3 regions of the Pseudomonas sp. ABC1 genome follow, and region 3 is predicted to be linked to each of the others. Evidence: predicted binding sites of a transcription regulator. Region 3 holds the regulator's gene; each other region holds the start of a gene.
What was found. Region 3 encodes sigma-54, which starts transcription at its own class of promoters, with help from an activator protein. Its sites were predicted from a motif close to ANTGGCATNNANNTTGCTNT; they were not measured.
Positions count from the first base shown of each region.

Region 1: glnK (P-II family nitrogen regulator) is a predicted target of sigma-54. The motif match lies at 4,321-4,340, and genes of this name have one in related genera.
Region 2: flgB (flagellar basal body rod protein FlgB) is a predicted target of sigma-54. The motif match lies at 3,476-3,495, and genes of this name have one in related genera.

Region 1 covers NZ_CP058349.1:3,108,040-3,115,021, reverse strand. The annotation lists gene HW090_RS13600 (NAD(P)-dependent alcohol dehydrogenase) at 1-987, shown strand, start outside; gene HW090_RS13595 (ammonium transporter) at 1,103-2,356, opposite strand; gene HW090_RS13590 (ammonium transporter) at 2,458-3,774, opposite strand; gene glnK (P-II family nitrogen regulator) at 3,812-4,150, opposite strand; gene HW090_RS13580 (accessory factor UbiK family protein) at 4,584-4,847, shown strand; gene HW090_RS13575 (YifB family Mg chelatase-like AAA ATPase) at 4,880-6,385, shown strand; gene HW090_RS13570 (PhzF family phenazine biosynthesis protein) at 6,441-6,982, opposite strand, start outside.
Region 2 covers NZ_CP058349.1:3,589,494-3,596,475, forward strand. The annotation lists gene HW090_RS15770 (flagella synthesis protein FlgN) at 1-249, opposite strand, end outside; gene flgM (flagellar biosynthesis anti-sigma factor FlgM) at 290-613, opposite strand; gene flgA (flagellar basal body P-ring formation chaperone FlgA) at 721-1,470, opposite strand; gene HW090_RS15785 (chemotaxis protein CheV) at 1,551-2,483, shown strand; gene HW090_RS15790 (protein-glutamate O-methyltransferase CheR) at 2,523-3,344, shown strand; gene flgB (flagellar basal body rod protein FlgB) at 3,533-3,940, shown strand; gene flgC (flagellar basal body rod protein FlgC) at 3,971-4,414, shown strand; gene HW090_RS15805 (flagellar basal body rod protein FlgF) at 4,648-5,391, shown strand; gene flgG (flagellar basal-body rod protein FlgG) at 5,434-6,219, shown strand; gene flgH (flagellar basal body L-ring protein FlgH) at 6,235-6,921, shown strand; gene HW090_RS15820 (flagellar basal body P-ring protein FlgI) at 6,936-6,982, shown strand, end outside.
Region 3 covers NZ_CP058349.1:914,433-921,414, reverse strand. The annotation lists gene HW090_RS04025 (HPr family phosphocarrier protein) at 1-118, opposite strand, end outside; gene rapZ (RNase adapter RapZ) at 105-974, opposite strand; gene ptsN (PTS IIA-like nitrogen regulatory protein PtsN) at 1,038-1,508, opposite strand; gene hpf (ribosome hibernation-promoting factor, HPF/YfiA family) at 1,516-1,824, opposite strand; gene HW090_RS04005 (RNA polymerase factor sigma-54) at 1,896-3,392, opposite strand; gene HW090_RS04000 (tetratricopeptide repeat protein) at 3,573-4,610, opposite strand; gene lptB (LPS export ABC transporter ATP-binding protein) at 4,672-5,397, opposite strand; gene lptA (lipopolysaccharide transport periplasmic protein LptA) at 5,397-5,933, opposite strand; gene lptC (LPS export ABC transporter periplasmic protein LptC) at 5,920-6,492, opposite strand; gene HW090_RS03980 (HAD family hydrolase) at 6,505-6,982, opposite strand, start outside.

The DNA.
Region 1 (6,982 bases), 1.8 Mb from region 3:
GCCCTGGTGCGCATCACCACCACCACGATCTGCGGCACCGACGTGCACATCCTCAAAGGTGAATACCCGGTCGCCCCCGGCCTGACCATCGGCCACGAACCGGTCGGGATCATCGAGAAGCTCGGCAGCAACGTGCAGGGCTATCAGGAAGGCCAGCGGGTCATCGCCGGTGCCATTTGCCCCAGCTTCACCTCCTACGCCTGCCAGGACGGCGTTTCCTCCCAGGACGGCGGTTGCAGTTGCCACGGCTACAAACCCATGGGCGGCTGGCGCTTCGGCAACACCATCGATGGCACCCAGGCCGAATACGTGCTGGTCCCTGACGCCCAGGCCAACCTGGCGCCGGTGCCCGATGGACTGACCGACGAACAGGTGCTGATGTGCCCGGACATCATGTCCACCGGCTTCGTCGGCGCGGAAGCGGCGAATATCAAGATCGGCGACATCGTCGTGATCTTCGCCCAGGGCCCCATCGGGCTCTGTGCCACGGCCGGCGCCAAGCTGCGCGGCGCCAGCACCATCATCGCGGTGGACGGCGTCGACTCGCGCCTGGAGATCGCCCGCAGCCTCGGCGCGGACGTCACGCTGAACTTCAGGAAAGTCGACGTGGTGGATGAAATCCTCAAGCTGACCGGGGGGCGCGGCGTGGATGTCTCCATCGAGGCACTGGGCCTGCAATCCACCTTCGAGAGCGCCCTGCGGGTACTCAAACCGGGCGGCACCCTGTCCAGCCTGGGGGTCTACTCCAGCGACCTGGTGCTGCCGCTGGGCGCTATCCACGCGGGCCTCGGCGACAACAAGATCATCACCTCGCTGTGCCCGGGCGGTAAGGAGCGCATGCGCCGCCTGCTCAATATCGTCGCCTCCGGCCGGATCGACCTGGCGCCGCTGGTCACCCACGAGTACAAGCTGGACAACATCGTCGACGCCTACGACCTGTTCGCCAACCAGCGCGACGGCGTGCTCAAGGTGGCGATCAAGCCCTGAGCACCACCACATAGCGCGCAGAAAGCACAATGCCCCGTATCGAGGGATACGGGGCATTGTCTTGTCGGCGTCCGGACTGCCGGGGTTCTAGCCCCCCCCGGCAACCCTTGCGCAATCAACGCTTGTTGGTGAATTCCGGGTAAGCCTCCATGCCGCACTCGGCGAGGTCCACGCCTTCGTATTCCTCTTCCTCGCTGACACGCAGCCCCATCACCAGTTTGATGATGCCCCAGACGATCAGGCTGGCGACGAAGACCCAGGCGAAGATGCAGACGGCACCCAGCAGTTGCGCACCGAAAGTCGCATCCGGGTTGGTCAGGGCAACCGCCAGCACACCCCAGATACCGACCACGCCGTGGACCGAGATGGCACCAACCGGGTCATCGATACGCAGTCGATCCAGCCCCAGGATACTGAACACCACCAGCACACCACCGACCGCACCGATCAGGGTCGCCTGCAACGCACTTGGCGTCAGCGGCTCGGCAGTGATCGCCACCAGGCCCGCCAGGGCGCCATTGAGGATCATGGTCAGGTCGGACTTGCCGAACAGCAGACGGGACACGATCAGCGCCGCGATCACGCCACCGGCGGCGGCCATGTTGGTGTTGGTGAACACCTGGGCGACCGCGTTGGCATCCTCGATGGTGGTCATGCGCAGTTGCGAACCACCGTTGAAGCCGAACCAACCCATCCACAGGATGAAGGTACCCAGGGTCACCAATGGCAGGTTGGCGCCGGGAATGGCATTGACCTGACCGTTAGGGCCGTACTTGCCTTTACGCGCCCCGAGCAGCAGGACACCAGCCAGCGCTGCGGTGGCACCCGCCAGGTGCACGACGCCCGAACCGGCGAAGTCCAGGAAGCCGGCTTCGTCGAGGAAACCGCCGCCCCATTTCCAGAAGCCCTGTACCGGGTAGATGAAACCGGTCATCACCACGGCAAAGGCAAGGAAGGCCCAGAGCTTCATGCGCTCGGCCACTGCACCGGAAACGATCGACATGCAGGTCGCGGCGAACACGATCTGGAAGAAGAAGTCCGCACGCGCCGAGTAGTAAGGCGCATCCTCGCCACCCGCGGCGACCACATCCACCGCGTGCTCGTCACCGATCAGGAAGCCCAGGCTCGGCAGAATGCCGCCCGCGGTACTGGAGTACATGATGTAGTAGCCGACCAGCAGGTACATCACCGACGCCACGGCGAACAGCGTGATGTTCTTGGTCAGGATTTCCACTGTGTTCTTGCTGCGCACCAGACCCGCTTCGAGCATGGCGAACCCGGCAGCCATCCACATCACCAGTGCACCGCAGATGACGAAGTAGAAGGTATCCAATCCGTACTGGACCGGTATCAATGCTGTGCTTTCCATAATTTTCCCTCGCTTGCGCTATGCGCCGGACACGCTGCTCCCGTGGCGTCCGGGTTGGCTCCGGACGCCGTTGCATAGCTGTTCTGAGATAACCGACTGGTTTAGAGGTTGTAGCCACGCTCGTTGTGCAGGGAGAGATCCAGGCCGACGGCCTCCTCTTCCTCGCTGACACGCAGGCCCATCACCGCATCGATCACCTTGAGGATCACGTAGGTCAGGATGCCGGTGTAGACCACGGTGAACAGCACGCCCTTGAACTGGATCCAGACCTGCAGGGCGATGTTCTCCACTTCGCCGAAGCCGCCCAGGATCGGGGCCGCGAACACACCCGTCAGGATCGCCCCGACGATGCCGCCGATACCATGCACGCCGAAGGCGTCCAGGGAGTCGTCATAGCCGAGCTTGCGTTTGAGCGAGGTGGCGCAGATGAAGCAGACCACGCCAGACACCGCACCGATCACCAGCGCGCCCATCGGGCCGACGGTGCCGGCTGCCGGCGTGATGGCGACCAGGCCGGCGACCACACCCGAAGCGATCCCCAGCGCACTGGGTTTGCCATGGGTGATCCACTCGGCGAACATCCAGCCCAGTGCAGCGGCGGCCGTGGCGATCTGCGTGACCAGCATGGCCATGCCCGCGCTGCCATTGGCGGCGGCGGCAGAACCCGCGTTGAAACCGAACCAGCCGATCCACAGCATGGCCGCGCCGACCAGGGTCAGGCCCAGGTTGTGCGGAGCCATCGGCGTGGTCGGGTAACCTTTACGCTTGCCCAGCACCAGGCAGGCGACCAGACCGGCAACGCCCGCGTTGATGTGCACCACGGTGCCGCCGGCGAAGTCCAGCACGCCCCAGTCCCACATCAGGCCGCCGTCGCCGCCCCAGACCATGTGCGCGATGGGCGCATACACCAGGGTGAACCAGACGCCCATGAACACCAGCATCGCGGAGAACTTCATGCGCTCGGCGAAGGCACCGACGATCAGCGCCGGAGTGATGATGGCGAACGTCATCTGGAAGGTGATGAAGACACTTTCAGGGAAGGCGCCGACCAGGCTGTCCAGCGTCAGTCCGCTGAGGAAGGCGCGGTCCAGACCACCGACGAAGGAGTTGAAGTTGATCACTCCCGCTTCCATGCCGGTGGTATCGAACGCCAGGCTGTAGCCGTAGACCATCCACAGGATGCTCATCAGGCCCGTGATGGCGAAACACTGCATCATCACCGAAAGGATGTTCTTCGAGCGGACCATGCCGCCGTAGAACAGCGCCAGGCCGGGGATGGTCATGAACAGCACCAGTGCAGTGGCTGTGAGCATCCAGGCGGTATCGCCTGAATCGAGGGCTGTCTCCTGCGCCATGGCGATGCCGGGGCTTATCAGGGACAAAAGGGCTCCTAGCCCTGCGAATTTACGCAGAGTCATGGTTTTACTCCTGGGGCGTGGGGTTCGGAGGTACTACTTAGATCGCGTCGGTATCGGTTTCACCGGTACGGATACGGATGGCCTGTTCCAGGTTGACCACGAAGATCTTGCCGTCGCCGATCTTGCCGGTGTTGGCAGCCTTGGTGATGGCCTCGATCACACGGTCGAGCTGGTCGTCGGCAATCGCTACGTCGATCTTCACTTTAGGCAGGAAGTCGACGACGTACTCGGCGCCGCGGTACAGCTCGGTGTGGCCCTTTTGGCGCCCAAAGCCCTTCACTTCCGTGACGGTGATGCCTTGTACGCCGATTTCCGACAGCGACTCGCGCACGTCGTCCAGCTTGAACGGCTTGATGATGGCAGTGACTAGTTTCATGAAAACTTCTCCCGTTTAGGTGGACTTGCCCCAGAAGTACGAACCCGGTTCAAGTCTAAGCGCAGTGTCAGCCTCTTGTAACGCTCTGGCTTTGGCCGTTTGAAAGAACGTCGACCAATTGCCGAGGCGAAACGTCCTTATTCGAAGTGCATGCAAGCGACAGACAGGACTAAGCAGAAACAGTGCCAGTTCTTCGCCATCGCTTGTAACAAGGGCTGCGGGCCACTTGGCCAGGCATCCAGCCGACAAAACGCACCAAAACGGATCACTGCACCAGGATGATGCGCTCCAAATACGTGCAGTTGCCGGAAGGCATCGAAAAGCGGCCATTGTGTGACCCGAATCACATTGCCAAACACTCGCCCAGCCCTCCGCCAAAGCCCCGGCAACCCACGTGATACACTGCCCACCGCACAGAAACAGGTATACCGACATGCTCGCACCCAAAGCCGTACTCGACGCCATCGGCGCCCAGGCATCGCGCCTGTTCAATGGTGAAACCCGCCTGCCTGGGGCCGAATTCGAAGCCCAATTGAAAGCAGTGGTACAAGGCGCCCTGAGCAAACTGGATGTCGTCAGCCGCGACGAATTCGACAGCCAGATGCTGGTGCTGGCCCGGACCCGCGCACGCCTCGAAGCCCTCGAAGCGAAAGTCGCCGAACTGGAAGCGCGACTGAGTCCCTCCAGCGACGCCTGACCCCGCTGGCGGACCGATCAAGGAGTGATCGCATGTCCCTCGCCATCGTACACAGCAGGGCCCAGGTCGGCGTCGAAGCGCCACCGGTCACGGTAGAAGCCCACCTGGCCAACGGCCTGCCTTCGCTGGCTCTGGTCGGCATGCCGGAGACCGCCGTGCGGGAAAGCAAGGATCGCGTACGCAGCGCCATCCTCAACTCGGGCTTCGACTTCCCGCCCCGGCGTATCACGCTCAACCTGGCACCGGCCGACCTGCCCAAGGAAGGCGGACGCTTCGACCTGGCCATCGCACTGGGCGTACTGGCCGCCAGCGCCCAGGTCCCCACGGCGCCGCTGTCGGGCATCGAGGCGCTCGGTGAACTGGCGCTTTCCGGCGCGTTGCGCCCCATACGTGGTGTACTGCCGGCCGCCCTCGCGGCGCGCGAAGCAGGCCGCAGCCTGCTGGTGCCTTGGGAAAACGCCGAAGAAGCCAGCCTGGCATCCGGACTGGTGGTACATGCCGCGCGGCATCTGCTAGAGGTGGCGGCTCATATCACCGGGAAAACGCCTCTGCCGCCTTACCAGCCCAAGGGATTACTACGACGACAACCGCCTTACCCTGACCTTGCCGAGGTCCAGGGCCAGACAGCCGCCAAGCGCGGCCTGCTGATCGCGGCGGCGGGTTCTCATAATTTGCTTTTCACAGGTCCGCCTGGGACCGGCAAGACACTGCTGGCCAGCCGCTTGCCAGGCCTGCTGCCGCCCCTGCAAGAGCAGGAAGCGCTGGAAGTGGCGACCATCCACTCGGTGTCCAGCCTGGCGCCCCTCGAACACTGGCCCCAGCGCCCGTTTCGCCAACCTCATCACAGTGCTTCCGGCCCGGCACTGGTCGGGGGCGGCAGTCGCCCACAACCTGGGGAAATCACACTGGCCCACAGGGGAGTGCTGTTCCTCGACGAACTGCCAGAATTCGAGCGCCGTGTACTGGAAGTGCTTCGCGAGCCCCTGGAGTCAGGCAGCATCGTGATCGCCCGTGCCCGCGACAAGGTGTGCTTTCCGGCACGCTTCCAGTTGGTGGCCGCCATGAATCCCTGCCCGTGCGGCTACCTGGGCGACCCGTCCGGGCGCTGCCGTTGCACGCCAGACCAGATACAGCGCTATCGCGGCAAACTCTCCGGACCGTTGCTGGACCGCATCGACCTGCACCTGAGCGTGATACGCGAAACCACCTCGCTGCACGACACACCGGTTACAGGCGAGAACAGCGCTTCGGTCGCAGCGAGGGTCGCACAGGCACGCCATCGTCAAGAGACACGCCAGGGATGCGCCAACGCCTTCCTCGACCTGCCGGGACTACGCCGGCATTGCGCCCTGCGCAACGACGATCAGGGCTGGCTGGAACATGCCTGCGAGCGCCTTGGTCTTTCACTACGCGCCGTCCACCGCCTGCTCAAGGTGGCGCGCACCCTGGCTGACCTGGAACAGGCTCGAGACATCACCCGCCCTCACCTGGCCGAAGCCTTGCAGTATCGGCCTGCCCAGTCCGCCGCTCACGGATAATCGAGCCACGCCACACTCAAGCAACGGGCCAACACCACCATAAACGGCATCGCCCTCAATCCGGCAGGTGGATGCGCCCCTTGAGGTACAGCACCGCTTGCCCACTGATAATCACCCGCTCCCCAAGCAGCTCGCAGTGCAGTTGCCCCTTGCGCGCCCCGCCCTGCTCGGCACGCAACGGATTGCGCCCCAGCCGCTCGACCCACAGGGGCGTCAGCGAGGTATGCGCCGAGCCGGTCACCGGGTCTTCGAAGATGCCGGTATCCGGGCCGAACCAGCGCGAGACGAAATCGAAGCGCTCGCTCCTCGCCGTGACCGCCACACCACGGGCCGGCAGTCCCCTGAGGGCACTGAAATCCGGGTTCAGCGCAGCGACCTGCGCCTCATCCTCGACCACCACGATGTAATCGTCGGTCAGGAACACCTCGGCCTGCTCCAGGCCCAACGCCGGCAGCAGGTTGGCAGGCGGCGAACACGGACGTGGCGACTTGGCCGGGAAGTCCAGCGCCAGCATCTCGCCCTCGCGGCGCACCCGCAACTCGCCGCTACGGGTGGCGAAATGCAACACCTCGGCATCGACACCCAATTCGTTGAACA
Region 2 (6,982 bases), 1.4 Mb from region 3:
TTTGCTGGCGAAGTGCTGGAGTCCGCTTTTATCGGCTTCCAGGCCGTGCTTGGCCAGTAGCAGGCGACGCGCTTCGGCGTGTTGGGTGAGCAGTGCCAGCAGTGGTTGTTTGCTGGTCAGTATGCTTTCGAGCGTTTGCAGGTCGCGTTCGGACAGGGCGAGGAATTCCCGTTCCGTCAACTCAAGCAGTCGTTGGGCGCTGCTGGTGTCGTCGACAAGTTGTTGCAGAAGATCGGCGTCTTGCATCATGGGCTCTGGCTCAGGCGTCCGGCAGAGCTGAATCTTGCGATCAGCTCTGGGATTCGAATGCGATCAGTTTGCTGGCTACGCGTTGGCTGTCGACCTGATAGCTGCCATCTGCGATTGCCTGCTTCAATTGGGCTACGCGCTGCTCATCCACGCTGGGCTGCTCGCTCAGCTTTTCGCTGGCTTGTTGCAGGCGTTGTGCTTGAGCGCTGAGTTGTACGCTTTCTCCGCTGCTCTGTGCAACCGTGCCTACCTTGTTGTCGTCCTGGGGCTGAGCGCTGCTGGTGCGCTCCTGAACCTGGACATTATTGTTGCGGGAACTCGCTGGCGTTGGTGTTCCGCCTGGACGATTGAATTCGATGACCATGATGCAAACCTCGATGAAATCTGGACGCTTGCCAGTTTCTCGGCAATTTTGCGGCAAACTTTAACTTTTATTTCCCGGAGCGACGTGCTCTTCATCATGTCGCTTGCTTACATATCCACTTCTACCTGTCCCGGTCCTGTCACTCTGGCCTTGATCGTACGGCCTGAGTTCGAGTTTTTTACTCGTATCTGTGTACCGGGGGCGCCATCGGCGAGGGCTACGCCCGTCATCCTGACGTTGAGTGTCGAGCCTTTCGCGTTGATCACGACCTGGTCGCCCTTGCGTATGACCTCGACCTGGTTGATCTGTGCTGGCGTCAGCACCTGGTTGTTCAGTGTGTTGCGTGTCAGTCGGGTGCCGATCACTTGCTCCAGGTCGGTCATGTAGCCCTGGGTCAGGACGCCGACATCCCGCTCTATCAGGCTGACATCCGCTTCGGCGAGGATTGTATCCCGCTGCAAAGGGCGGCGGGTCACGATTACGTCGCGAAAAAGGCGAACCTGTGCTGGCACGAAGACCGACCAGGGGCTTGAGCCTTCACAACTGACGCGTACGGTGACCCGGCCTATTGGCTGAGAACTTTCCTGTCTGCTGCTCAGCGGAATATCGCATAATGCCAGGCGCAATCGAGGGTCTAGTCGGTTGACGACGACTTCATGGCGGCCGCTGATCTGGTTTTGTTGCAGATAGTCCGTCACGGACTGCTCAAGAAATTCCTGGGTCGCGTCGATAAGCTGCTGTGGTCGCGTCGTCGAGTCAGCTTCGACAGGCTGGCTCAGCATCAGCGAAACCGGTAAAAGAAGGGCGCCAGGCACTGTTTTTGTGGCGCGTCGGAAAAAAGTCATCAGAGTGTTCATGACGCTCAGCCAAGCAAGGGGCGTGCCGGCTGTTGGTTGGGCGCCTTTCGTGATCGTGCACGTTCAAGAGGAAGACTGGCATGGCCGGTGTATTGGATTCGGTTAACCAGCGTACCCAGCTCGTGGGGCAGAATCGCCTGGAACTGTTGCTGTTTCGCCTGGATGCCGGGCAGTTGTATGGCATCAATGTGTTCAAGGTGCGTGAGGTTCTGCAGTGCCCGCACCTGACGATACTGCCGAAGTCCAGTCCGGTCGTACGCGGCGTGGCGAGCATTCGTGGCAATACCCTGCCGATTCTCGATCTTTCCCTGGCCACCGGGCGTGGCAGGCAAGCGGACCTGAAGACGGGGTTCGCCATCATCGCCGAATACAACAACAAGACGCTCGGATTCCTGGTGCATTCGGTCGAGCGCATCGTCAATCTGAACTGGGCGGATATCCTGCCGCCGCCGCGCGGAGCCGGGCGTGATCACTACCTGACGGCGGTAACCCATGTCGATGGGCAACTGGTCGAGATCATCGATGTGGAGAAGATCCTGGCCGAAGTCGCACCGCTGTCCGAAGAGGTGTCGCCGGATATCGTGAAGGCGGACGACCAGCAGAAAGCGGCGCAGTTTCGCATTCTGATCGTCGATGACTCTTCGGTGGCGCGCAAACAGATCATCCGCTGCCTGCAGAACATCGGGCTCGAAGTGGTGGCGCTCAACGATGGTCGCCAGGCGCTCGATTACCTCAAGGCGATGGTGGAGGAGGGGCGCAGGCCGTCCAGTGAGTTCCTGATGCTGATCTCGGACATCGAGATGCCGGAAATGGATGGTTATACGCTGACGACCGAGATCCGCCATGATCCACGTATGCAGGATCTGCATATTCTGCTGCATACTTCGCTTTCCGGTGTGTTCAACCAGACGATGGTCAAGCGTGTGGGGGCGGATGATTTTCTTGCCAAGTTCCAGCCCGATGGGCTGGCTGAGCGTGTCATAGAGCGTATTCGTGGTGCTGAGGGAAACTGAAGTGACCTCTCTGGTAGTTGATTTGGCGAGGCTTTATTAGTGTCGGGCGATCTGGATTTCGAACAGTTCCGCATTTTCCTGGAGAAGTCGTGCGGCATTCTCCTGGGAAGCAATAAGCAGTACCTGGTGTCCAGTCGGCTGAACAAGCTGATGGCGCAACACAGTTTCAAGAGCCTGGGCGAATTGCTCAAGGCGATTCAGAGCCAGCCTCGCAGTGGTTTGCGCGAGCTGGTCGTGGATGCGATGACCACGAACGAGACCCTGTGGTTTCGCGATACCTATCCCTTCGAGGTGCTCAAGGGCAAGGTGCTTCCGGAGATGCTCAAGCTGTCGGGCGGGCGCCTGCGTATCTGGTCGGCGGCCTGTTCGTCGGGGCAGGAGCCGTATTCGCTGTCGATGAGCATCGATGAGTACGAACGCAGCAACCCCAGTCAGCCGAAGGTTGCGGCCCAGATCGTCGCGACGGAGCTGTCGCCGACCATGCTGGCCGCCTGCAAGGCGGCGGAGTACGACAGCCTTGCCATCGCCCGTGGGCTTTCGCCCGAGCGCTTGCAGCGTTATTTCGATGTGGTGACGCCGGGGCGCTGGGCGGTCAAGCAGGCTGTTCGCAGCCGTGTCGAATTCCGCGTGCTGAACCTGCTCGACAGCTATGCCGCACTGGGCAAGTTCGATGTCGTGTTCTGCCGGAACGTGCTGATCTACTTCTCGGCGGATGTGAAGAAGGACATCCTCAAGCGCATTCATGCCACGCTCAGGCCCGGCGGCTACCTGTTCCTGGGAGCTTCCGAGGCGCTCAACGGCCTGCCGGAGTTGTACCAGATGGTGCAATGCAGTCCGGGGATCATCTACAAGGCGCGCTGAGTCCCGGCAGGCGGCAGAAAACTGTCGCCTTGGGCGTTTTTGGCCATCTGAACCAGGGTTGAAAGTGGGTGCCTTGACGCTGCTTATGTTCTGTTCTGGATAAAACCCTTTCAAAATCAATCTGTTACTTGTGTGGCATGTCCTTTGCTTGGCCCTGTGGAAACAGGCTCGCATTCGGCAGGCAGGTCATGAGTATCAGTTTCGACAAGGCATTGGGGCTTCATGAAAAGGCTTTGGGCTTCCGCGCGCAGCGCGCAGAGGTGCTGAGCAACAATATCGCCAACGCCGATACGCCCAACTACAAGGCGCGGGATATCGAATTCTCCAGTGTCCTTGAGGCGCAGCAGGCTTCCGCTGGGCAGGGCGCGTTCAACGCTGCGCGCACCAGCGAACGCCATATCGAGGCACAAGGGCTGGAGATCGCCGATCCTTCGCTGCGTTTCCGCACGCCTCACCAGCCTTCTCTTGACCAGAACACTGTCGATGTCCAGATCGAGCAGTCCAACTATGCCCAGAACGCCATCGACTTTCAGGCAAGCTTCACGCTGCTGAACAGTAAGTTCAAAGGGCTGATGAGCGCCCTGCGTGGCGAATAACCTGCGTGGCGCGAATTAAGGAGTGCATCCATGTCACTGAGTAATGTCTTCAATATCGCTGGTAGCGGCATGAGTGCCCAGAGCACTCGCCTCAATACCATCTCCAGCAATATCGCCAACGCCGAGACGGTGTCGTCCAGCGTCGACCAGACTTACCGCGCGCGCCATCCGGTGTTCGCGACGGTGTTCCAGCAGGCCAATGGGCAGCCGAACCAGTCCCTGTTCGCCAACCAGGACGATGCGGGCGTCGGTGTCCAGGTGCTGGGTGTGATCGAGGATCAGGGCGAGCTCCAGGCCCGTTATGAGCCGAGTCATCCGGCAGCCGATGAGAATGGCTATGTCTACTACCCGAATGTCAATGTGGTCGAGGAAATGGCCGACATGATTTCGGCGAGCCGCTCGTTCCAGACCAATGCCGAATTGATGAACACGGCCAAGACCATGTTGCAGAAGGTGCTGACGCTGGGGCAGTGATTGCCCTCGGTCTGTCACGGGGGCTTTCATAGGCGCCCGTGCCGGGGTCGATCGTTTGCCATGGGTGGCAAGGCGTTGCCGCTGTTTCACCGGAAGGCCCGAAAGGGCCTTTGTCATGTCCGGGCTGTATGTGCGGGCTATGGCGGTGTTCAGTAATTGATCAGGCTGGCACGCCGCTTGCTTTGTCATGCTCATCGAACGCTTGGCGTCAATCTCGTGTTCCGGAGGTTTCGATGGACAAACTGCTTTATGTAGCCATGACGGGGGCTAGCCAGAATGCGCTGGCCCAGCAGGCGCATGCCAACAACTTGGCGAATATCTCCACGACGGGGTTCCGTCGGGATTTCGAGCAGGCCCGCTCCATGCAGGTTTTCGGTGACAGTTTTCCGGCGCGCGTCTATGCGATGAGTGAGCGGCCTGCCACTGACTTTACCCCGGGCACGTTGCAAGAGACCGGTCGTGAGCTGGACGTGGCCGTCGAGGGTGAGGGCTGGCTGGCCATTCAGGCCGCGGATGGAAGCGAAGCCTACGTGCGCACCGGCAGCTTGAAGATCGATGCCCTTGGCATGCTGCGCACTCCCGATGGTTCGCCTGTGATGGGGAATGCCGGGCCAGTGGCGGTTCCGCCCGAGCAGAAGGTCGAGATCGGCCAGGACGGCACCATCAGCGTGCGTGCCCTTGGGGAAGATCCCAATGTCGTGGTCGTCGTGGACCGCCTGAAGCTGGTCAATCCCGAACTGGCGCAGATGGAAAAAGGCACCGACGGCATGATCCGCATGAAAGATGGACTGCCGCCGGTCGAGGCCGACGCGAATGTCCGGGTGGTCTCGGGCTTTCTTGAGACGAGCAACGTCAATGCGGTGGCCGAAATGACATCCATGCTGGCGCTTGCGCGTCAGTTCGAGCTTCACGTGAAGATGATGCGCACAGCCGAAGACGATGCCGCCGCCATGGCGCGTGTCCTGCAAATCAGCTAATCACCAGCGTAGCGCCTGCTTTACGGCGTACGAGGAGAAACCATGCTTCCAGCACTGTGGGTGAGCAAGACCGGTCTGTCGGCTCAGGACATGAACCTGACCACGATCTCCAACAACCTGGCCAACGTCTCGACCACGGGCTTCAAGAAAGACCGTGCCGAATTCCAGGACCTGCTCTACCAGATCCGTCGTCAGCCCGGCGGGCAGTCCAGCCAGGACAGCGAATTGCCGTCTGGCCTGCAACTGGGTACCGGTGTCCGTATCGTGGGCACGCAGAAGCAGTTCACCACAGGCAGCCTGCAGACCACCGAGCAGCCGCTGGACATGGCGGTCAATGGCCGGGGTTTCTTCCAGATCCTGCTGCCTGACGGCACTATTTCCTACTCGCGCGATGGCAGTTTCCACCTGAATGCCGATGGGCAGGTCGTGACCTCCAATGGCTATGCGCTGGAGCCGGCCATCGTCGTGCCGGCGGAGACGCAGACGTTCACGGTCGGTGAGGACGGCACGGTTTCCGTCACGACGCTCGGCAATGCCCAGCCGCAGATCATCGGCAATCTCCAGACCGCCGACTTCATCAACCCTGCCGGCCTGCAGGCCATGGGGAACAACCTGTTCCTCGAAACTGCCGCCAGCGGGGCGCCGCAGATCAGTACGCCCGGCCTGAATGGCCTGGGCACTGTCCTGCAGAACACCCTGGAGAACTCCAACGTCAGCGTGGTGGAGGAGATGGTCAACATGATCACCACCCAGCGCGCCTACGAAATGAACTCCAAGGTGATCTCCACTGCCGACCAGATGCTGTCCTTCGTGACACAGCAGCTCTGATCGATCGAGGTGAACATGCGTCGTCTGTTGAGTGCCGTATCGTTGTCTTCCGTCGTGCTGCTCGCGGGCTGCATGGCGCCGGCCCCTCGGCCCAACGATCCCTATTATTCCCCCGTGCTGCCGCGTACACCGCTGCCGGCTGCGCAGAACAACGGTGCCATCTACCAGGCCGGCTTCGAAAGCAACCTGTTCGGCGATCGCAAGGCCTTCAGGGTTGGAGACATCATCACCATCACGCTCAACGAGCGCACCCAGGCCAGCAAGAACGCCAACTCCCAGTTGTCCAAGGACAGCAGTGCCAACATAGGTCTGGGCTCCCTGTTCGGGGGGAACGTATCGGCAGTCAACTCGATGACTTCCCGTATCGGCGCCGAGTACTCGGCCAATCGAGACACCTCTGGTTCCGGTCAGGCGGGGCAGAGCAACAGCCTGTCCGGCTCGATCACCGTGACTGTCTCCGAGGTCCTGCCCAACGGCATCCTGGCTGTGCGTGGGGAAAAGTGGATGACCCTCAATACCGGCGATGAGCTGGTACGTATCGCAGGCCTTGTACGCGCTGACGATATTGCGACGGACAACAGCGTTTCCTCGACTCGCATCGCCGATGCACGGATCACCTACTCGGGCACTGGGGCCTTTGCCGACGCGAGCCAGCCGGGCTGGCTGGACCGTTTCTTCCTCAGCCCGCTCTGGCCGTTCTGATGGAGGGCAAGCAGATGCCGAGATTCTTCCTTTTGCTGGCAGCGCTGATGCTCGCTTCGGC
Region 3 (6,982 bases):
CGGCGCTACGACCTACCATGACTTTGCAGGGATAGAGCTTTGCGACGCCGGTCAGCTTCGCCGCGGCGCGCGCATGCAGGCCGAGTTTGTTGATGATGGTGGTTTCACAGCTTGGCATGTGGCAGATCCCGATGGCGAACCTGAAGGTTCCTGAGTGGTTCCAGCAGCGCCTTCCCAAGGCGTTCGGCGATGTAGACCGAGCGATGGTGGCCGCCGGTGCAGCCAATCGCGATGGTGACGTAGGCCCGGTTGCTGGCGGCGAAGCGGGGCAACCACTTGCTCAGGTAGGCATGGATGTCCTGGAACATATCCTCGACATCCGGTTGGGCGCTCAGGTAGTCGATGACCGGTTGATCCTGGCCGGAGAATTCGCGCAGCTCGGCTTTCCAGTAGGGGTTGGGCAGGCAGCGCACGTCGAAGACCAGGTCGGCATCCACCGGCATGCCACGCTTGAAGCCGAATGACTCGATAAGGAAGGCCGTGCCCGGTTCAGGCTTGTTGAGCAGGCGCAGCTTGAGCGTGTCGCGCAACTGGTACAGGTTGAGATTGGTGGTGTCGATCTTGAGATCGGCGTTGTCGATGATGTGCGACAGCAGCAGCTCTTCATCGCGAATGGCTTCGGCCAGCGAGCGGCTGTCATTGGTCAGGGGGTGGCGCCGGCGTGTTTCCGAAAAGCGCTTGAGCAGGGTTTCGTCATCGGCGTCGAGGTAGAGCACGTCGCAGTGGATGTGTTTGGCGCGTACTTCCGCCAGCAGCTCGGGGAAGCGTTGCAACTGGCTGGGCAAGTTGCGTGCGTCGATGGAAACCGCGACCTGCGGGTGCAGCAGTTCGGTATGCAGCAACGCTCGCTCGGCCAGTTCCGGCATCAGCGCGGCGGGCAGGTTGTCGATGCAATAGAAGCCGTTGTCCTCCAGCACGTCGAGCGCCGTGCTTTTACCGGAGCCAGAGCGACCGCTGACGATGATCAGGCGCATGGTGCTTCACGCTGCGTGCGGTGGACCGGATGCAGGGCAGTCGTCTGGCTCAAGCGTGTTCTCCTATGGCAAAAGGCTTTGCTGTGCGCGTACCACTTCCTGGTACAGGGCTTCGTTGCTCGTCGCGGCGCGCAGGCGCGCCCTGATTTCGGCGTCGTCCAGCATGCCGGCGATCTGGCGCAGCAGCTCCAGGTGTTCGTCGGTGGCAGCCTGGGGGACCAGCAGCACGAAGAGCAGGTCGACAGGTTGGCCGTCGAGTGCATCGAAGTCCACGGGTGTTTCCAGGCACAGCACGGCGCTCAGGGGCTGGCTGCAGCCGGTGATGCGGCAATGGGGAATCGCGATGCCATTGCCGAAGCCGGTCGAGCCGAGCTTTTCCCTGGCGATCAGGCTTTCGAATATGGTTTGTTCGTCGAGGTCGGGTGCGTCCTGGGCGATTACCCGGGCAATCTGTTCGAGAACGCGCTTCTTGCTGACGCCCGGAACGCCCGTCAGGGCGCGTCCGGGGGAGAGGATAGAGTCGAATCGAATCATGGCATGCTCAGCGAGCGACCGTACCCTGGTGGTGATCGAGTTGCTTTTCCTTGTGCTTGATCAACTGGCGGTCGAGCTTGTCGACGAGCAGGTCGATAGCGGCATACATGTCTTCATGTTCGGAGTTCGCAACCACTTCCTTGCCGGCCACATGCAGGGAACCTTCGGCCTTCTGCTTGAGTTTTTCGACTTGCAGGGTGACCTGCACGGTGATGATGCGATCGAAGTGCCGCTCCAGGCGATCGAACTTTTCCTCGATGTAGTCGCGCAGGGCTGGAGTCACTTCCAGATGAACGCCGCTGATGTTGACTTGCATACTACTACTCCTTTTTTATTTCTATGAAGAGCGAGCTGTCGAGGCTTGCACCCTGTTTCGGCCGCGTTTGGCTAGATCAGCCGCTTGCGTTCGCTGGACGGTGCAATTCCCAACGATTCCCGATACTTGGCTACGGTGCGACGGGCGACCTGTATGCCTTGTGCCTCCAGTAGACCAGCGATCTTGCTGTCGCTCAATGGCTTTTTCTGGTTTTCCGCGGCGACCAGCTTCTTGATGATGGCGCGTATCGCGGTGGAGGAGCATTCGCCGCCTTCGGAGGTGCTGACATGGCTGGAGAAGAAGTACTTCAGCTCGTAGATGCCCCGTGGCGTGTGCATGTATTTCTGCGTGGTGACGCGGGAAATGGTCGACTCGTGCATGCCCACGGCCTCGGCGATGTCATGCAGCACCAGCGGCTTCATGGCTTCGTCGCCGTGCTCGAGAAAGCCCTTCTGGTGCTCGACGATCTGCGTGGCGACCTTCATCAGGGTCTCGTTGCGGCTGAGCAGGCTCTTGATGAACCAGCGCGCTTCCTGCAACTGGTTGCGCATGAAGGTGTTGTCGCTGCTCGAGTCGGCGCGTTTGACGAAGCCGGCATACTGGGCATTGACGCGCAGGCGCGGGATCGCTTCCTGGTTCAGTTCCACCAGCCAGCGTTCGTTGTGCTTGCGCACGATCACGTCCGGTACCACGTATTCCGGTTCGCTGGCCTCGATCTGCGAGCCAGGGCGCGGGTTGAGCGACTGGATCAGTTCGATCACCTGGCGCAGCTCGTCTTCCTTGAGCTTCATGCGCCGCATCAGCAGGTTGTAATCGCGGCTGGCGAGGACTTCCAGGTGATTGTCGATCAGGTGCCGGGCCTGTTCCAGCCAGGGTGTCTGCGGCGGCGATTGGCGCAGTTGCAGCAGCAGGCATTCGCGTAGATCGCGTGCGCCAACGCCTGAGGGCTCGAAGTGCTGGATACGGCGCAGGACGGCCTCGATCTCGTCAAGCTCGATCTCAAGCTCCGGGTCGAAGGACTCCAGTACTTCCTCGAGGGTTTCTTCCAGGTAGCCCTGGTCGTTGATGCAGTCGATCAGGGTCTCACCGATCAGCCGGTCGGTGTCGCTCATGGGGGACAGGTTCAGTTGCCAGAGCAGGTGGCTCTGCAGGCTGACGCCGGCGCTGGTGCGGGTAGTGAAGTCCCACTCGTCGTCATCGTTGCTGGGCAGGCTGCTGGCGCTGGTCTGGTAGATGTCTTCCCAGGCGGTGTCCACCGGCAGTTCGCTGGGAATGCGTTCGCCCCAGTCGTTGTCGTCGAGGCTTTCCGAGGTGGCGGACGGCTCGTCGTAGCTTTCCTGCTTGGTCGCGGATTCGCCCGTGGCGGTTTCCGTGCCTTCGGCCATGGGGTCCGAGTTGTCGAAGTCGTCGCCGTCTTCTTCCCGTTCCAGCATCGGGTTCGAGTCCAGTGCTTCCTGGATTTCCTGCTGGAGGTCCAGCGTGGAAAGCTGGAGCAAACGTATGGCCTGTTGCAGCTGCGGTGTCATCGTTAGCTGCTGGCCCATCTTTAGGACGAGAGATGGTTTCATGGCAGAGACTTCAAACCCTGTTTGCCGGCGCTGGCGCCTGTTGCTACATACATGGACGCCCCGGCGTCCGCTATGAAGCAAATTATATGCCTACTTCTTGGGTGTTTGGCTAGGGTCTGTTGACGTTTCAATGTTGCGCCGCACGCCAGCCGTTCGGCGGGAGGCGGCTTGTATCCGTACTCAGCGTTCTGCGTCGAGGGCCTTGAGGTAGTCTGCAGTGGCTTCGTTACCAGCAGCGGCTGCGCGCATGAAGTAGGCGCGAGCTTTGTCGAGGTCCCGAGGAACGCCCTGGCCCTTCTGGTAAAGCAGGCCGATGTCATTGAGGGCATCGCTGTCGCCTTGCTGGGCAGCACGCTCGAACCAGCGCCTGGCTTCGGCGTAGTCCTGCGCTACGCCTTCCCCCCTGGCATAGCGCAATGCGAGGTTGTAGGTGGCCAGGGTGTTACCGTGCTCTGCGGCCTGGCGATACCAGTTGGTGGCCTGCGTGTAGTCCTGTCGTACACCGATGCCCTGGGAATACAGGTAGCCAATGGAGTTCATCGAGGCTGCGTTGCCCGCGGCGGCGCCTCTGAGGTACCACTGCATGGCGAGTTCCGGGTTGCGTGTGACGCCGATACCGTTCTGGTAGCAATAGCCGATATTATTGAAGGCGTTGATTTCTCCTGCGTTCGCTGCCTGTTCGAACAGGCGAGCCGCTTCAACGCTGTCTTGCGGAACACCCTCGCCACTGTTGTAGAGCATGCCCAGGTTGTTCAGTGCGCTGGCATGGCCACTGTCAGCGGCTTTCCGATACAGGATCACTGCGCGTTCAAGGTTTCGGCTGACACCGTGTCCTTCGGCGAGTCGTAGGGCCAGGTTGTACATTGCCTGTGGATGATTCTGCTCGGTGGCTCGCTCATACCAGTCAATGGCCTTGCGTTCATCCCGGGGCCTGCCTTCGCCTGATGCATACATGGCGGCGAGCGAGAACATGGCCTCTGCATTGCCTTTGGTGGCGGACTTTTCGTACCAGGCCAGCGCTTCAGAGTAATCCTGGCGAGTGCCGATACCGTAGTAATGGCGTTCGCCGCGGTTATAAAGGTCCTTTGCCTGTTGTTGGGCGGTTTCCCGCTGGCTGGCTGGTGCGGCACCGGGAGAAGATGTTGGCGGTTGCGTGGTGCATGCAACCAGACAGACTGCGCTGCAGAGAACGGTCAAGGGACGGAGATGGTGGAGCATTGACGATTCTCGAGGGGTAGCTTTATTCATATATGACCAACGTGGCGTCGATAGCCTACCTCTACAGCCGGAACTCATGCCCCAGGTATACCTCTTTCACCAGTTCATTGCTCAGGACCGACTGGGCGTCGCCCTCGGCGATAAGCTGGCCGTCGTTGACGATATAGGCCGTTTCGCAGATATCCAGGGTCTCGCGCACGTTGTGGTCGGTGATGAGTACACCGATGCCCTTGTCCTTGAGGTGATGGATGATCTGCTTGATGTCGCCGACGGAGATCGGGTCGACACCGGCGAAGGGCTCGTCGAGCAGGATGAACTTGGGCGCGCTGGCCAGGGCGCGGGCGATTTCCACGCGGCGCCGCTCGCCGCCGGACAGGCTCATGCCGAGGCTGTCGCGGATATGGCTGATGTGGAATTCCTGTAGCAGGGATTCCAGTTCACGCTGGCGTCCGGCGCGGTCGAGGTCCTTGCGGATTTCCAGGATCGCCATGATGTTGTCGGCCACCGACAGCTTGCGGAAGATCGACGCTTCCTGGGGCAGGTAACCGACCCCGGCACGGGCGCGACCGTGCATTGGCAGGTGGGTGACGTCGTCCTGATCGATCAGGACGCGGCCCTGGTCGGCATTCACCAGCCCGACGATCATGTAGAAACAGGTGGTCTTGCCGGCGCCGTTGGGGCCGAGCAGGCCGACGATCTGGCCGCTCTCGATGGACAGGCTGACGTCACGCACGACCTGGCGGCCCTTGTAGCTCTTGGCCAGGTGCTGGGCTTTCAGGATCGCCATTATTGCGTCTGCTCTTTCTTGCGGGGCTGGATCACCATGTCGATGCGCGGACGCGGGCTGGTGATCTGGGTGTCGTTGGCGCGGCCGGCGTTGACGATCTGGCGCTTGGTGTCATAGACGATTTTCTCGCCTTCGAAGGTGTTGCCTTCCTGCACCACCTTGGCCTGGTCGATCAGAACGATGCGCTCGCTGCTGGAGAAATACTGGATGGTCAGGCCGTAGGCCTTGACGATCGGCTTGTCGATCGCCGGCTTCTGCTCGTAGTAGGCCGGTTTGCCGACCGAGGTGAACACGTCGATCTCGCCGCTCGGGGTCTGGGTGATGGTGACGGTATCGCCGGTGATCTTCAGGGTGCCCTGGGTGATCACGACATCGCCACGGTAGACGGCCACGCCTTGCTTGTCGTCGAGTTCGGCGGTGTCTGCCTGGACGTGGATAGGCTGCTCACTGTCTTCGGGCAGTGCCCAGGCGCTGGCGGCGCCCAGCAGGGATGCGCTCAAGCCGAGCAGAAGGGGAAGTGTCTTAACGCAGCTCATGCTGGCCTCTTACGTTGGAAAGCAGGAGCATCCTGCCCTCGTTAAGGTACGTTTTCATGCCCGTTGCGGTGGTGACGCCGTTGGCTGCCACGATTCTAACGGGTTGCCGGGTCTCGGCATAATCCTTCTCGGGGTGTACGGTCATGCGGCTGGTGGTGAGGACGGTCTGGCGGCCCTTGGCGTCGGTGCGCTCCACCTTGACCTGTTCGATCAGTTCGATTTGCTCGCCGCCGGGCGATGCCTCGCCGCGTTCGCTGCGGATATGCCAGGGGTGTTCGTTGCCACGGAAGGAGTGCAGCTGCGGTTTGGTCAACAGGCTGATGTCACTGGCGTCGATGTGTTCGAGTTTTTCCGCGGTCATCTTGTAGTCGAGCTTACCGTCAGCCTGGTATTGCACGGTGCTCGAGTTGAGCACGTAGAAATCCACCGCCGGTTTCGTCGAGCGCGGGCTTTCCTTCTGGCTCATGAAACTTTCCGGACGGATATTCCAGTAGCCGACCGCCACCAGCAGCGCCGTGATCGATGCCAGGATGGCTGGCAGACGTAATTTTTGCAGCATGTTTCCTCCTGCTTACAGGTAGGCCGAGCGAGCGCTTTCCAGGGTGCCCTGGGCGTGCATGATCAGTTCGCAGAACTCGCGTGCCGCACCTTCTCCGCCGCGTGCGTGCGTGACGCCATGGGCGTTGTCGCGCACGAAGCTGTCGGCGCTGGCGACGGCCATGCCCAATCCGACCCTGCGAATCACCGGAAGGTCAGGCAGGTCGTCGCCCAGGTAGGCGACCTGGCTGTAGTCGAGGCCCAGTTCGGCGAGCAGGCCGTCGAGCACCACCAGCTTGTCTTCGCGTCCCTGAAAGAGGTGCTGGATGCCCAGGTTGTTGGCGCGTCGCTCGACCACCGGAGTCTTGCGGCCGCTGATGATGGCGGTGCGCACGCCGGAGGCGATCAGCATCTTGATGCCGTGGCCGTCCAGGGTGTTGAAGGTCTTGAGCTCACTGCCGTCTTCGAGGAAATACAGGCGTCCGTCGGTCAGTACGCCGTCCACGTCGAAG